2 regions of the Paenibacillus sp. J22P169 genome follow, and region 2 is predicted to be linked to the other one. Evidence: a T-box and tRNA genes for the amino acid it is inferred to sense, from the RefSeq annotation. Region 2 holds a T-box; the other holds one or more tRNA genes.
The links. The T-box of region 2 lies ahead of leuS (leucine--tRNA ligase). A T-box ahead of a tRNA ligase gene usually reads a tRNA of that ligase, here a tRNA-Leu.
Positions count from the first base shown of each region.

Region 1: it encodes a tRNA-Leu, which carries the amino acid that the T-box ahead of leuS (leucine--tRNA ligase) is inferred to sense. The anticodon was not compared.

Region 1 is NZ_JCAUAO010000001.1:2,475,558-2,483,320, reverse strand. It holds gene AC58QG_RS11430 (DedA family protein) at 1-46, shown strand, start outside; gene AC58QG_RS11425 (DUF4309 domain-containing protein) at 96-812, opposite strand; gene AC58QG_RS11420 (xanthine phosphoribosyltransferase) at 1,079-1,648, shown strand; gene AC58QG_RS11415 (hypothetical protein) at 1,729-2,055, shown strand; gene AC58QG_RS11410 (hypothetical protein) at 2,120-2,437, opposite strand; gene AC58QG_RS11405 (hypothetical protein) at 2,603-2,866, shown strand; gene AC58QG_RS11400 (adenosylcobinamide amidohydrolase) at 2,853-3,638, shown strand; gene AC58QG_RS11395 (hypothetical protein) at 3,789-3,974, opposite strand; tRNA gene AC58QG_RS11390 (tRNA-Leu) at 4,087-4,170, shown strand; gene AC58QG_RS11385 (Bax inhibitor-1/YccA family protein) at 4,313-4,966, shown strand; gene AC58QG_RS11380 (hypothetical protein) at 5,449-5,730, shown strand; gene AC58QG_RS11375 (YqzE family protein) at 5,823-6,014, shown strand; gene AC58QG_RS11370 (hypothetical protein) at 6,163-7,104, opposite strand; gene AC58QG_RS11365 (YqhG family protein) at 7,221-7,763, opposite strand, start outside.
Region 2 is NZ_JCAUAO010000005.1:244,152-251,914, reverse strand. It holds gene comER (late competence protein ComER) at 1-756, shown strand, start outside; gene leuS (leucine--tRNA ligase) at 784-3,243, opposite strand; T-box leader at 3,324-3,566, opposite strand; gene AC58QG_RS23595 (class I SAM-dependent DNA methyltransferase) at 3,639-4,400, opposite strand; gene AC58QG_RS23590 (CvfB family protein) at 4,402-5,298, opposite strand; gene rsfS (ribosome silencing factor) at 5,295-5,642, opposite strand; gene yqeK (bis(5'-nucleosyl)-tetraphosphatase (symmetrical) YqeK) at 5,662-6,234, opposite strand; gene nadD (nicotinate-nucleotide adenylyltransferase) at 6,224-6,811, opposite strand; gene yhbY (ribosome assembly RNA-binding protein YhbY) at 6,824-7,117, opposite strand; gene aroE (shikimate dehydrogenase) at 7,138-7,763, opposite strand, start outside.

The DNA of each region.
Region 1 (7,763 bases), on a different contig from region 2:
GCATCATATTGTTGTTCTGAAACGTAAACCCAAAAAAAGACCATGAATTTCAACCTTAGAGGCTGAATTCATGGTCTTCTGTTTGATTGCAGGGGTTAAGAGTTGGCAAAAAGCTTAATGGATTGAATCGTGTTGTTATGCGGATCAATATCGATCTTAAGCAAAGTGCCCTGTGATTTGTAGGACAACACGTAGGTTGAGTTCGTATCTGGCTTGCCAAGGGTGGCGATTGCGTCTTGTACGCTTTGACCTAAACGTAAGCCATGTAAACCGGGATCGATGTCAATCGAATGCACATCAACGAATTCAAGTGTTCCTTTGCTATTGAAACCAACTGAAAAGTCTGTGAAATCGTAAACCTCAATGTTGTCTTCTTCCATGACAAATTGCTTTTTCACTTTGCCAAAACGCTCCAGTACTGCAGCTTTTGGTGTGCCAAGCTTTAATCCCATCAAGGTCGGCTTTTCTTGCTGGTAAGCATCTTCCGCTTTTACCTTCGGCTTAGCAGTAGGCTTAGGACTTGTGAAAGCTTGGTTTGGGGTAATATCCCCTTGATCTACTTTGGTGATACCAGCGACTTGAGCTTCATGCTTGATGCTTTCGTCTATCGCAGGTGTGGCAGTCGGAACGGCGACGATGGTCGGAGGAGTAGATTCTTGGTTCACTTGTGAAGGTGTATACGTGCTTGAAACGTCTATAGTAGCCTTAGGAGCAGGAGCAGATGATTCTTGGCATCCAGTTACCAAGAATGATGCAATTGCAACAGGCATACAGCCTACAAGGATGGGTCTAATTAGGTTGTTCATTGCCATCTTTCCTTTCCTCCGAAGAGTCATTGAAGTAGAAAATACAAGTAAGATTAATGATACTGTTTTATCGTAGGTTTTCAATGCATCTTCCTGCCCAAATGTGAGCAATTCTAGAACGAATTCCAAATGAATGTAATCCTTATATTATATAGACACCTAAGATAACCAAAAAGTTTCAGTGAATTTTTGTTATTTTCTAAATGGACTTGAAAGAGGCAGGAGCAATATGGTAACTTACTCATAATAGAAAGCTTTAGGGGGCCGATTTCATGGAGTTATTAAAACAGCGGATCTTAGAGGTCGGCGTCGTTGCTTCGGATCAAGTACTTAAACTTGATGCTATTTTGAATCACCAAGTAGATCCTGTTCTCATTATGGAGATGGGAAAAGAATTTGCAAGATTGTTTAGAGAAACCAAGCCAGACAAAGTATTAACAGTGGAATCATCAGGTATTCCTATTGCTTATACGACTGCTTTGCAGCTCGGTGTTCCGATGGTATTTGCCCGTCGTAAGAAGACGTTAACGATGGATCAAGATACGTATAGTGAACGCGTGCCATCCTTTACCAAAGGAATTGTTACCGATATTATGGTATCTTCACATTTGCTGCAAAAAGGCGAGCGCATTTTGTTGATTGATGATTTTATTGCCAACGGGGATGCAGCCCGCGGCTTAATCCGCATTGTGGAAAAAGCAGAAGCAGAGCTAGTCGGCGTAGGTATTGTTGTAGAGAAATCCTTTCAAAATGGCGGGAAATCCATCCGCGAACGCGGCATTCGCGTGGAGTCACTGGCTCGAATCGCCTCACTGGCGAACGGGCAGATCACTTTTGACTGATTTTACATCATGAGAATGACTTCCCTGAAACCGATTTATCTATTATAATGATTACAAGGTAAGAGAGGAGGCTGACATCTATGGGTATCGAAAATGGTTCCATTGACTATTTTATGACAAAGCTTGGGGAAGCAAAGACTCACTTTGAACGTGCTCTTGATTGTAAACATACAGAGTTTGATGACCTGTATCCGTATATGATTGAACACCCTCAATTTTTCTGGTATAAGCGCTATGTAGCCTGGTCCGAGTTGTTAACTATCGTGAAGCTTTGTACGGAGCTAACGATCGAGTGGGAGCAGCAGTTCTCTGTTGCACAATCGGATTATATCAAGAAACGTGTGATGTCAAGCAAAGTCCTTGATTTCTGGTTTGAAACGAATGATTCGAAAGAGCATGTAAGTTAATTACCCATATATGATAAAAAGGCCAATGAATTCCACAGGGATTCTTGGCCTTTTTAATGTTTGGCTAGATGCCATTTTCTAAAACGTTCATGGTTTCGATATGTCTTTTGGTCTGCTCAGAGCCAAGACGATGCAGCGTTCGATATACTTCCGTTAAGTAATAGTCATATTCCTGATTCGTTTCATTCGAGTAGTACACTTTCCAGGGGAGCCAGGAAGTTGCGTAGCTGCCTTGAGAAGAATTGTCGGTCTCTTCAAAAAGCTCCTGCAGCTTAGCGATGTCATCTTCCGTTGCGGATATTTCAAATTCATAATCAAGTGCGGTGCTGTCTTCGAGTACTTCTCCCGTACCTACATTGATGTAGTACGTTCTCTTCTCCATTGTAATGTCCTCCCTTACGGTAGGCATGAGTTAGCCTTTGCCTTGTCGCATGTCTCGTCCTCGTTAAGGTAACCGAAGATGAATGGATTTATGTAACGTTTCACCGAATCGCAAATTGGTGTATGCTAAGGAAGTTGTGATACTTATAATGGAGGTGCTACATAGATGATTTCAGAAGAACAATTGGATCAATATCGCGTAGATAGCACACTGCTTCGTGTAATTAGAGATGTCAGCCCCGCGAACGATGTTCGAGGTATTGTCGTTGCATGGGATGATGAGACGGTTCTGATTCGCAAAAAAAACCGTAGAGTCGTCAAGCTTGCCCGCGGTTACGTGTATCAGCCTTATGAGAACGAAAGGCCGCCAGCGTTCATGCTGCCTCAAGAAACGATAACGCCGGATGATCTGTCCGATGACGCAGATTGAGGGAGCGGGAGCTTCTGATAGAAGCTTCATAGCAAGTGTGGGGATGAAGCAGGTGCAATCGCCATACGGACGGTATTTGCAGATTAATAGCGACAACCCATTGCGAACACTGAATTCCTCCCCATGGGGTGGCGGATTTGGCCATCATCGGGTGTTGATGAATAGACAAGTGGACAAGGCCTATAACGAGATTGACCCGCTGCTGGAGATGGAAGCTTTCATTGCACGTGAAGGGCTGGATCCTCAAGAAACGGCTGGCATGCTTACCGCGGCTTGGGTGAAGGATGTGGGCTTCAAGGAATTAGCTTGGCCTCCAGAGGAAGAGCATGGTGTGGAGCCTGTTGACGAGGCAAAAGTAGACGAATCGCTTCGAGTTGCCGCTTGGGTGACCGTCGGGCTCGGGAATAAAGCACGAGCAGGTGCTATACTGCCAGCTACCTCGCTCTATCCTGGTACGATTAACACTATCATTGTCATTGAAGGCAATTTGACGGATGCAGCCATGGTGAATGCCGTAATTACGGCTACAGAAGCCAAAGCTGCGGCTCTTCAAGAATTGAACACCACGATCCATGGTCAGATCGCAACAGGTACGACAACAGATGCGGTGTTAATTGCCGCGACGGGGAGAGGAGCGACGTACCGCTACGCTGGTACAGCGACTACTGTAGGCTACCTGATTGGAAGAACGGTTTACGAAGCTATCCTAGCATCAGGAACGTTGTATGAGCTTGAAATGAGTAAGCGTTCTGCTGCACATTCGCAGGGATGACCAGAATCGCCATCTCCCAGCGCTGTAACGGTGAAAAACACGCTTACAGATGCGGAATATAACGCTTCGATATAAATAATTGCAAAAAGAGGGTCCCAAGCCATATAAATGGCTTTTGGGATACCCTCTTTATTTATACAGTTTGCTTATCTACGTTCTGCGGAACACGCCATAGCCGAGGCCTGCTGCTAGCGCGTCGATGTCAGAGATTTCGCCATCATCATTCTCGTTTTTGAAATTCGGATCGTGAACGATCCCCTCTGCTTCACCCTCGGTTAAATGACGCTGATTGCCCGTATACTTCGGCTCCAATGCTTTGATTTCTTCTTCATCCATAGGTCATACCTCCTTTGCGAATAGGGTTAGGAAGTGGTTATATAATTATACATGCGTGGTAAAAGTTTCATTGACGAGCTTTCGCATCACATGGTATATTAATTTTGTAAACGCGATCATGGCGGAATTGGCAGACGCGCACGGTTCAGGTCCGTGTGGGCTTACCCCCGTGGAGGTTCGAGTCCTCTTGATCGCATCGCGGAAACACCCTTTTCTGAGTTCTCAGAGAAGGGTGTTTTTATGTCCAAACGCTGCCCTGTAGCGGTTTTCATGAAATGAAGGTATAATACATAGGATAGATTGTACATTTCTCTAAATCTAAAGGAGCTGAATTTTTCATGGATAGAACAGTTACGATTACACAATCCGGCAGCTTTGCGCATGTGCTTCAAACGTTCGCCATTTCCCTATTAGTTTCCTTTCTGGGGACATTGATCGGCGCAATGGTAGTACCTCCATCTATGGTTATGCTCTTCGTTATCGCAGAGGTGGTCATGCTGGTAGCGGCTATCGTTATCCGAATTCGCGGCAAGCATATTGGCTACGGCTTTCTCTACGCGTTCACAGCGATTTCTGGCGTGACGCTATATCCAGTCATCATGGCGTATGGCGGACAGCTTGGCGCTAGTGTGGTATCGGGTGCTTTTTTCGCAACGGCAGCGATTTTCGGGTCATTGGCCTTCTATGCCCACCGTTCCCAACGTGATTTTAGCTTCCTAGGCGGCTTCTTGTTTGCAGGTACGATTGGACTTGTCCTGATGAGTGTGCTAGGTATGTTCCTAAACTTCGGCTCTGTCATGAATTTGGTTTGGTCGATGGTTGGGATTCTGATCTTTAGCGGTTGGGTTCTGTACGATGTCGCACAGTATCGCAACGGTGTCGCATCCGAAGCTGTTCCACTTGCAGCATTGAATATTTATCTTGATTTTATTAACTTGTTCCTATACATTTTGCGTTTCATCGCTTCGATCGCGGGATTTAACAGAAACTAATGATGCGGTTAACGCAGGACAATAAAAAAGCACGATGGCTCCGAACCACGAAAATGTGGGGGAGACCATCGTGCTTTTTTGCTGAAAGGCTAAGACTTGCCTGGCAGCCTTTTCGTATGAAAAAAAGGAATATCTCCTCGAAAGCTTCGATTGATTTCTAGCAGTGTATGGATTAACTGGGTCAGATCAGTATAATTCATACGGAGTGTGAAAGGAGCTACATTTTTTTCGGATTTTATACGTATCTCAAGCCTAAGATTTGCTTCATCCATATAAATGTCAAGCTGCTCAGTTGCAAGCATTAGTTCCCACATTCAAACCAACACCTCTTTCTCTCTCTAGTTACTCTAAGCTTATGTTTGTTGGACGAGATTAGAAGCATATGCAACGAACCAAATGGATGCTTTTTATGGAAATAAGCACGATTTCAGCACTTGCCTCATACAATTTAATGATCCTAATTGAAAGAGGTGAGAAGACCTATGGCAACTTGTAGCACATGGATATATAAAGGGATTTCGCCTTCGGTATTCAGAGCGTTGCAGCAGGTAGGTAGGAGGCAAGGATTTGCTATACCTAACACAGCTTCAGGCAAATTTACGATATCAGTGGTCAGCATGAATGTTGGCTTCCAATATGCCTGGGATACGAATGCACAAACCTTGATGTTGCTGTGTGATAATAAGCCGATGCTGTTAGGCTGTGGCACGATCAAATCCTTTGCTGATAAAATTATTGCGGAGAGCGGCGGAAGGCCAGGATGATTGCCAATGAGTAAGCGGTATGCCACCTGTCTTTGCGTAGTTTAAAGCCTTATAGCTCTGGTTAGAATAAGGGTAAAAGGGCAGGTGGGATTATGGCAAAAAGCGATGATCTGGTGAAGTACATAACCCAACAAGTCGTCACCTATATCGACACGCCGAAGGAAGTACGTCAACAAGCAAAAGCAACGATCAAAGAGCAGCGTGAAGGTTGGCAAACTCGTTGGTTTGGGATGCTGCCGTTAGCAGCGCGGATGTTGTTCGGGCGGACGAAGTCAAGAAAATGAGCCGCGGGCTAAAAGAACAATAGCGACAAATAGCGGAACCACGTTCCGTAAGGAGACTCGACGTTGTTCACATAAGCGCACGAAAAAAGCCAACCAGATAAGCTGGTTGGCTTTTTAGTGTGGGCTTGTCGTGTTGACACTATGGCACTCAGGGATAAATTTCCCCAAGTCCAAGGGAAGCATCTAGTCGCACATATCGCGGGCCCTCGTGCTCTAAGACAAGATAGTTATCCCCATGCAGCCATTGTTGATAACCTAATACCGCTAAAGGCATCGTCACTTGATCATCATACAACTCAGTGACATAGGTCAGATCACCTTGCTGCTCAAGAGCAATCTGAAGCTCAGGCAAGGATGTCACAGGCAGCGGTGTGCCTTCAATCCATGGCAATCGGTCATAAGGATCGAATGCGGAACGGATCAAGGTTTGAGCAACTTGAGATAAATCCGTCGCGGTATCAACGCTATCAACTAGACGTGGTACTGGATCCTCCGTAAGTGGCAGCAATTCCCCCGATTTGGCATCGAGATAATAAATCTCGTCACCCAGCGCGATTTTCCAAACAGAAGTAAGGGTATCCATATATAAGCGGTCTTCAATGATCGTTTCATTTTGCACAAAATCGTCGTATAAGGTTGAAGAAGGAATGAGTTCTTGTTGTATCAAAGAGCGATACAACGTAGCTAAACTAAATAACGGTGACTGGCCTGTCCCATATTCGGTCAAACGAAAACCGCCGCTGGCTACAGCATGCACAATCATATAGCCCACCTCATGCCCCTGATCGGATAGGATAATAACCCATCCATGGGTGCCAGGACCGAGCGGATAGCTGTTCCACCGTGCGTGAAGCCAGCTTTCAAAGCCTGCTTCCTTCGCAAGTGTAGATTGCCACTGACTGATCGTTGAACCGAAGGATGTTGTACTCGTCAAGTCAGGCGTTGAGGTTGCTGCTTTACTTGGTTCTTTCACTTGAGCCTGTGTAAGGCTTGTCCCTGCTAAGTCGTCTACTGCCGACGTGTGTAAGGGCATGAAGCCAATACTGCACAGAATAATACAAGTGGCTGTCCAAGTGGTCCACGACTTCATCTTCGTTCACCTGCCTCTCGCTAACCTACTAGTGTATGTGACTATTGTAATTCGTATGCCTTGAAAAGAATGTTAGAACCTGTTGCGGGTTATTTGCGAGGTTTTAGCGACTTGCGTCAGTTTCTGGATGATAAACGACTCGCATTGAGGTGAAATAAACCGCCATTAATGACGGATACAGCGATCCGAGGCTTATGCTGCCAATCGATTTCTTCCAGCCGATTCCGACATTGAATTTCGATCTCGTCTCTTTTGGCGGGTTCTGCTGCAAGTAAAAGCCCGTTATAGTAGCCTTCCACACGATCGATTTCACTCCGGTGCTGAGCATTCGCTTCATCGGCCCAGCGATGGTCGTAGGTGCTGATTTTGCGCTCGAGTGTCATCTCCAAGGCATTGATCGCTTTTGGGATTGAAATGGTGTCCGGTAAAATGTGACTATTCGCAGGGAGCTTCGGTGACAGACTTTTCGTAAGCAATTGCTTATGAAAATGCTCCCGAATTTCACCGGTGCCAAGTTGAATCGCAAGGGAATGGATTTCTGTCCGCTTACGGTCACAGAGAAGCTCAACCTTGTAGTTCACACAGAGCCACGTATTGTAGACGAGGGAAGCATGATACGTCGCCCCCGTCGGGAAGGGCTCTTCAAATAAGTGAATGTA
Region 2 (7,763 bases):
AATCCCGAGCAAATTATCGCTAGCAATCGAACATTACGTAAAGTTGAACTAATTGCGGAGAACTATCCTGGCCTGCAAGTGGCAGAAACGAATCGTGAAGTCGTGCGCGGAAGTGATTTGATTTTCCTTTGTGTGAAACCATCTGAATTCAAAAAGGTTATTGATGAAATCAAAGAGGACGTGCTTCCCTCTCAATTTATAATATCAATCACGAGCCCTATCCTGATTAAGCATTTGGAAGGACTATTACCTGCCAAAATAAGTAAAATCATACCTAGTATCACAAATTACGTACTAAGTGGTGCTACATTATGTATTCATGGAAATCGTATGCAGCCTGAAGATAAAGAATGGCTTGAAAATATTTTCACACATATCTCGACGCCCATACGTGTATCCGAAAATTATACGAGAATTTCATCTGATTTATCCAGCTGTGGCCCTGCTTTTCTAGCTAGCTTTATCCAAGCCTTTATTGATGCTGCTGTGGAGGAAACGGGTATTTCTGCTGAAGAAGCTACACTGCTTGCCAGTGAGATGACTTTAGGTACAGGGAAATTGCTTACAACGGGAGGCTTCAACCCTATCAGCTTACAAAAACGGGTATCTGTTCCTGGGGGTATTACTGCGGAAGGCTTGCGTATTTTGGAAAAGGAACTTTGTGGGGTTTTCTCTCAATTGATTAATGCGACTCATGCTAAATATGAAGAAGACATTGAGAAGGCTGAGCAGCTCTTTACCTTAAAGCAGCAATAGCCCTCTCAATGCTTAATCTTTATGTTCTTATCCTACAACGATATTGACTAATTTACCCTTCACAACAATCAATTTGCGAACGGCCTTTTCGGCGGTCGCTTCTTTGACTTTGTCGAGTTCAAAAGCCATTTTCTCCATTGCAGCTTCATCTGTATCCTTCGAAATCATGACGCGGTCAACGATCTTCCCATTGATCTGGACAACGATTTCGATTTCATTATCTACGGTCCAAGCTTCATCATAACCTGGCCACGCTTCGTACGTAATGGATTCCACGCCGCCCAACTTCTCCCATAGCTCTTCTGCTAAATGCGGAGCGATCGGAGAAAGCATTTGCACGAAATTCTTCATCGCTTCAAGTGGTAGACGCTCTGTTTTGTAAGCTTCATTCACGAAAATCATCATTTGGCTAATCGCTGTATTGAAGCGAAGTGCGTCGAAATCCTCAGTAATTTTCTTAATCGAACGGTGCCACGTGCGTTTGAATGTATCGCTGCCCAGCGTTTCATCCCCGCTAATTTTCGTATGAATCTGACCGTTGTCATCAACGAACAGTCTCCACACACGGTTCAAGAAACGGTAGATCCCATCTACACCTGTTGTATTCCAAGGTTTTGTCGCTTCCAACGGCCCCATGAACATTTCATAAATACGAAGTGTATCCGCACCTTGATCGCTCACGATGTCATCCGGATTCACTACATTTCCGCGTGATTTACTCATTTTCTCCATGTTCTCACCAAGAATCATCCCTTGGTTAACAAGCTTATGGAACGGCTCTTTCGTATGAACAAAGCCTAGATCGTAAAGCACTTTATGCCAGAAACGCGCATATAGCAAGTGAAGAACCGCATGCTCCGCTCCACCAATGTAAAGATCAACCGGCAACCATTGCTTCTGCAGCTCATCCGAGCAGAAAGCTTGATCATTCTTCGGATCGATGAAACGAAGGTAATACCAGCAACTGCCCGCCCATTGTGGCATGGTGTTCGTTTCGCGGCGAGCTTTCATACCCGTTTCTGGGTCAATCGTATTCACCCATTCAGATACGTTGGCTAGCGGTGATTCGCCAGTACCGGATGGTTTGATTTCATCCACTTGCGGAAGTAGTAACGGCAGCTGGTCTACAGGAACAGGCTTCATCGTGCCATCCTCAAGGTGAAGAATCGGAATCGGCTCACCCCAGTAACGTTGACGGCTGAACAACCAGTCTCTCAAGCGATACGTTACTTTGCCGCGGCCTTTGCCATTTTGCTCCAACCAAGCGATCATATGGCTGATGCCTTGCTCAATGTTCAATCCATCGATTGGACCGGAATTCACATGCTTGCCATCGCCAGCATAGGCTTCCTTCTCCACATCTCCGCCTTGAACAACTTCGATAATTGGCAAATCAAATTGTTTCGCAAACTCCCAGTCGCGTTGATCGTGACCTGGAACCGCCATAATTGCGCCTGTACCGTAACCGCCAAGTACATAATCAGCGATCCAAATTGGCACTTTAGTGTCATTTACTGGATTGATCGCATAAGCACCTGTGAACACACCGGATTTGTCTTTCGCCAAATCTGTACGTTCCAAATCGCTCTTGCGTGAAGCTTTCTCTTGATATTCTTTAATCGCAGCAACTTGATCTTCTGTCGTAATCTGCTGGACAAGCTCATGCTCAGGCGCTAATACACAATAAGTTGCACCGAAAAGTGTATCTGGACGTGTTGTGAAAACCGTTAGGCTTTTCTCAGCATGACCTTCAATCGCGAACTGAACCTCAGCACCCGTTGATTTCCCAATCCAGTTACGTTGCATATCCTTAATGCTTTCGGACCAATCAAGTTCCTCAAGGTCTTCAAGTAAACGCTCCGCGTACTCCGTAATTCTCAAAATCCACTGACGCATCGGTTTCCGAATAACCGGATGGTTACCACGTTCACTTAATCCGTCAATGACTTCCTCATTAGCAAGTACAGTACCTAGAGCCGGACACCAGTTAACTGGTACTTCATCGACGTAAGCAAGTCCTTTATTGTACAACTGGATGAAAATCCACTGTGTCCATTTGTAATACTCTGGATCCGTCGTACTAATCTCCCGATCCCAATCATATGAGAATCCAAGTGACTTAATTTGACGGCGGAAGGTATCAATGTTTTTCTTTGTAAATTCGCGCGGGTCATTCCCTGTGTCTAGAGCGTATTGCTCAGCTGGAAGTCCGAACGCATCCCAGCCCATTGGATGAAGCACGTTAAAGCCTCTCATCCGTTTGAAACGGGAAACGATATCTGTTGCTGTGTAGCCTTCCGGATGTCCTACGTGCAAGCCTGCGCCTGATGGGTATGGGAACATATCCAAGGCATAAAATTTCGGTTTATCCGAATTTTCCAGTACCTTAAATGTTTTCTTTGCATCCCAGTATGCCTGCCACTTCGGTTCAATCGCTTGCGGATTGTAGCCTTGTTGTTCCTTCGTTTCTTTCAATTCCTGTGTCATGACTTATATCCTCCTTCAAGTTGCTCTCTGCTCATGTATGCCTATACGCACAAAAAAACCTCACATCGCTAGCGGATATCGCTAGGGACGAGAGGTATAATTCCCGTGGTACCACCCTAGTTAACACAAGGCGTTCTTCACCTGTGTTCACTCTGCCCCTTAACGCGGGTGAGACGATCCAGCTAGCGCACTGATCTAGGATCAAGCGGTTCACCTTCTAGCTCCGAGGCGAGTTCTCAAGACTAACATCTGCCGGCTCACACCCTAGCTCCGACTCTCTGAAAGATGCTGTACAAGGTACTATTCCTCATCTAAGCTTTCCATACAACTGATTAGCTTTGATTATATGTAAAATAATGCCGCACTGTCAAGCCACGGGCGAACCCTCATCCGTATTATTTTATCGCAACAAAGAAAGCTCGCTCTGTCTGATCAGTTGGCTGCTCCCACGTAAAGTCTGCCGCTTGATGAACCTCACGAAAGCCTGCCTCGATCAGCATCTGTTCAAGCCACTTCAAAGGATACGCTCGTTGTTCGTGCGTTTCATCAATGCGGCGGAAGGTTTCCTGCTGCCCATTGTCCTTAACAAAGATCGTTAAATCATGTTCAATCTGAACGCGTTCCTCATCTAGCTCACTAGTCCATATGTAAGCAACATCATCTTCATTTAGAAAAAAAGGCTGAGAATCCGCATAGGCAAACAATTGCTCTTGCGTATGAACATCGAAGAGGAATAACCCACCTGGCTTGAGTCCCGCCCATGTCTGACGGAAAGCATCTACAATATCCTCTTCCTCAAGTAAATAATTCAGACTATCACAAAATGAAATGGCAACATCGACTTCCTCGCCAAGCTCCCATTCTCGTATATCCTGTTGAATCCAACGAATGCTACTGCCGCGAGGCTGACTGGGTTGTTCACTATGCTTCTGCTCGGCAACTGCTAACATATCCTCGGAGAGATCAATCCCCGTCACCTGCAAACCTTCGGCAGCTAAGGGAATGGTTAAATTGCCTGTCCCGCAACCTAGATCAACGAGTGTTGTTGGCTTTATTTCAAAGCGATCAAAACTTTCTTTCACGAACCGCAGCCAGTCCTCATAAGGCATGCTGTTCATCAAGCGATCGTACGTATAGGCGAATTTTTCATAACTCATTTCAGCCTTGCGTCTCCTCTGGTTTCAGATAAGTCCAATCTGCTTCCTGATAGATGAGCCCATCTTTCATAAGCTTACCTAAAGCACGTTTAAATGCCGCTTTACTTAGGCCGAATTTATCCTTAATAATATCTGCCTGCGTTTTATCCGAAAATGGCATCGCATTCCCCGGACGTTCACGAAGCACTTCTAAAATGCGTTCCGCATCCTCGTCGCGTCCTTTTTCCTTTGGAAGTCTCATTGATAGGTTAACTCGTCCATCTTCTTCACGGACGAAGGCAATCCTTACATCAACTTGCTCACCAACGCGAAGTAAACGTGTCCGCTCTTGTGGGATGATAAGCCCGATGACACCATACCCTAGGACACCTGCTTCACAAATGACGAAGGTCCCCATTTGCAGAGGTCGATAGACGCGAGCTTTCACCCATTGGTTGGTCCAACTCGACGGAGCTCTAACACATAGCGGAGCTAAGTCTTCTTCAAGCGCCAGCTTCGCGATCAATCGGCCTTGGCGATCGTGTGCAAGCGTTGCAAACACCTTGTCCCCAACTTGTGGTCTGAGCTCTTCTAATTCAGGCACATGTCGATAAGGTAACAGCAGATGACGTCCTAAACCCATTTCTAAGAAATAGCCGAAACGCGGGTGAATATCAACAACCTCTAGAAGCCCAACCTGACCCATGGTCAGAAGTGGGCGTTTCATGGTGGCCATGATCCGATCTTGCGTATCGTGGAATAAGAATACCTCCACTTTATCCCCCGGACTAATTCGATTACCTACGATCTCTGCATAAGGCAGCAGAAAATCTTGGTAACCGTCACTCAGGAAAAAGCCGTTAGGCGGAACTTCCCTTGCTACCTCGAGGGTAACAAGGGATCCTGCTTCCATTCTCATACGCGCTCCACAACTTTAGCATCGGACCAAAGTCTCTCGATATTATAGTATTCGCGGTCATCACGATGGAAAACGTGGAGTACGACGTCTCCTAGATCAAGCAGCACCCATCTTGCTGTATCTATCCCTTCATAGCCTCTAATATGAACACCATATTCATGTGCTTTTTTACGAGCCTCGCTTGCAATAGCTTGGACTTGTGTTTCCGAATTCCCGTGGCAAATAACGAAATAATCCGCAATCAGGGATACGCCTTTCAAATTCAAGCTAACGATATCTGCCGCTTTTTTGTCTTCCGCTGCCTCAACAACGAATGCTAATATTTCTTCTGGGTTTTTACTCATGCAATCATCCTCCATGTCATTAGGTGTGTATTTGGATTTGTTCCAATAAATCATTCCGAGTTAGAATTGTTAGTGGATAAATGCGCTTTCCTTTGGATATCAAGAAGCTGATCGTGGAATCAAAGCCGGCAACCAATGCGCGTTCGAGACTTGTCTTCGCAAGCTCACGAATCAATTCGACCCCGGGGAAATCACGACCTGGCTCCATATAATCCGCCAAGCAAACAATTTTGTCTAGCTGTGTCATCTGTTCGCGACCGGATGTATGATACCTGATTGCATCCAAAATTTCCTCGTCGTCGATTCCGAATTGTGTCTTCGCGATGAAAGCACCTGCGTGCGAATGCCACAGCTCTTTATCGAAATCTAATAAGTCTTGCGGTAAATCGTTCTCACGAATAATCTTAGCTTGCTCTTGAATAGGCCAATACTTGCAATAGTCGTGCAAAATCGCTGCGACATCCGCTTTGACCGCATCACCGCCAAATCGTTCTGCCAGCATGACGCTCGTTTCCATAACACCAAGCGTGTGCTGCCAACGCCGCTCCGGCATTTGCTCTTTCACTGCTGCCATTAGGTCTTCACGTTTCATATAAGCGGTTCACCTCCATGAATTGCCCAACCTTATCTGGCACAAGATACCTGACAGGGTCCCTCTTCTGTCTCAACGCCCGAATAGCTGTCGATGAAATTTCAACGAGGGGCATCGGAACAAGCTTCACTCGGTTTCGTATATGTTCGGGAAGCTGTGTCAAGTCCAGCTCATAACCAGGTCTGGCCAATCCGATAAAATGAATATGCCGCACGATGTCATCGATGCGATGCCACTGCGGCAAATACTGAACCATATCCGCGCCAATAATATAAGAGAACGCGATGTCCGGATATTGCGTTTTCAACAGCTCGATCGTATCGATACTATATGATACGCCGCCTTTGTTAATTTCGATATCGACAGGACGAAAAAAAGGATTGCCTTCTGCAGCAAGGCAAACCATCTCCCAACGCTGCTGGCTCGTTCCCTTCGGAGCATTAGGCTTATGCGGCGGGACGTTAGCAGGCATCAGCCATACCTCGTCCAAGCCCCCTTCCACCCTCGCACGTTCAGCTGCGATTAAATGACCGGTATGAATGGGATCGAACGTGCCTCCCATAATTCCGACAAGCATACGTCCACCTCATTAGCGCGGCAGTTCAATCTTCTTATTGTCACGGGATTCTTTGTACAGCACGACAATCTTCCCAATAACCTGAACAAGCTCTGCGCCAGATTTTTCGGATAATTCAGCTCCGACTTCTTGTCGATCTTCACCACTGTTGTTGAGTACCGTAATTTTGATCAGTTCACGAACTTCAATCGCTTCTTGGATGTGACGAATCAAATGCTCATTCACGCCACCTTTACCTACTTGAAAAATTGGATCTACATGGTGCGCCAAAGAGCGCAAATATCTTTTCTGTTTGCCTGATAACATGGATGTCCCTCTATTCATTCTTATTCAGTTAACGACTGTTCTACCACCTGTCTCATCTCCGCAACCGGCGCAGGGGTACCCGTCCAATACTCGAAGGCATAAGCGCCTTGATAAATAAACATGCCGAGCCCGCCATGAATGCGAGCCCCTATAGCTTCCGCTTCACGAAGAAATCTCGTGATTCGAGGATTATAAATAAGATCACTAACTAGGTGGTGAGGTCGAAGCAGGTGAAGCGGTAAAGGGAGCTCATCTACGTTAGGATGCATACCAGCGGAAGTCGTATTCAGCACGAATTCAACATTGTCCACAACATTCTCCAGCTCATCCATCCCTAAACCTACGGTTTCAGTGAAGGCGCCAATTGTGGCTGCAAGTTCGACAGCACGCTCTTTGGTCCGATTCGCAATATATATACAGCTCGCACCTTCTTTGGCTAGTGCATAGGCAACACCTCTTGCCGCGCCGCCTGCGCCTAGTAGAAGCACACGTTTTCCTGTGAGCTCGATGCCCGTCTCTTCCTTCAAAGAACGGACGTACCCAATCCCATCCGTATTAAAGCCTTTGAGCTTACCATTCTCATTTACAATGGTGTTGACTGCGCCAACGATCCTAGCCCCTTCATCGATCTCATCGAGGTAGTTCA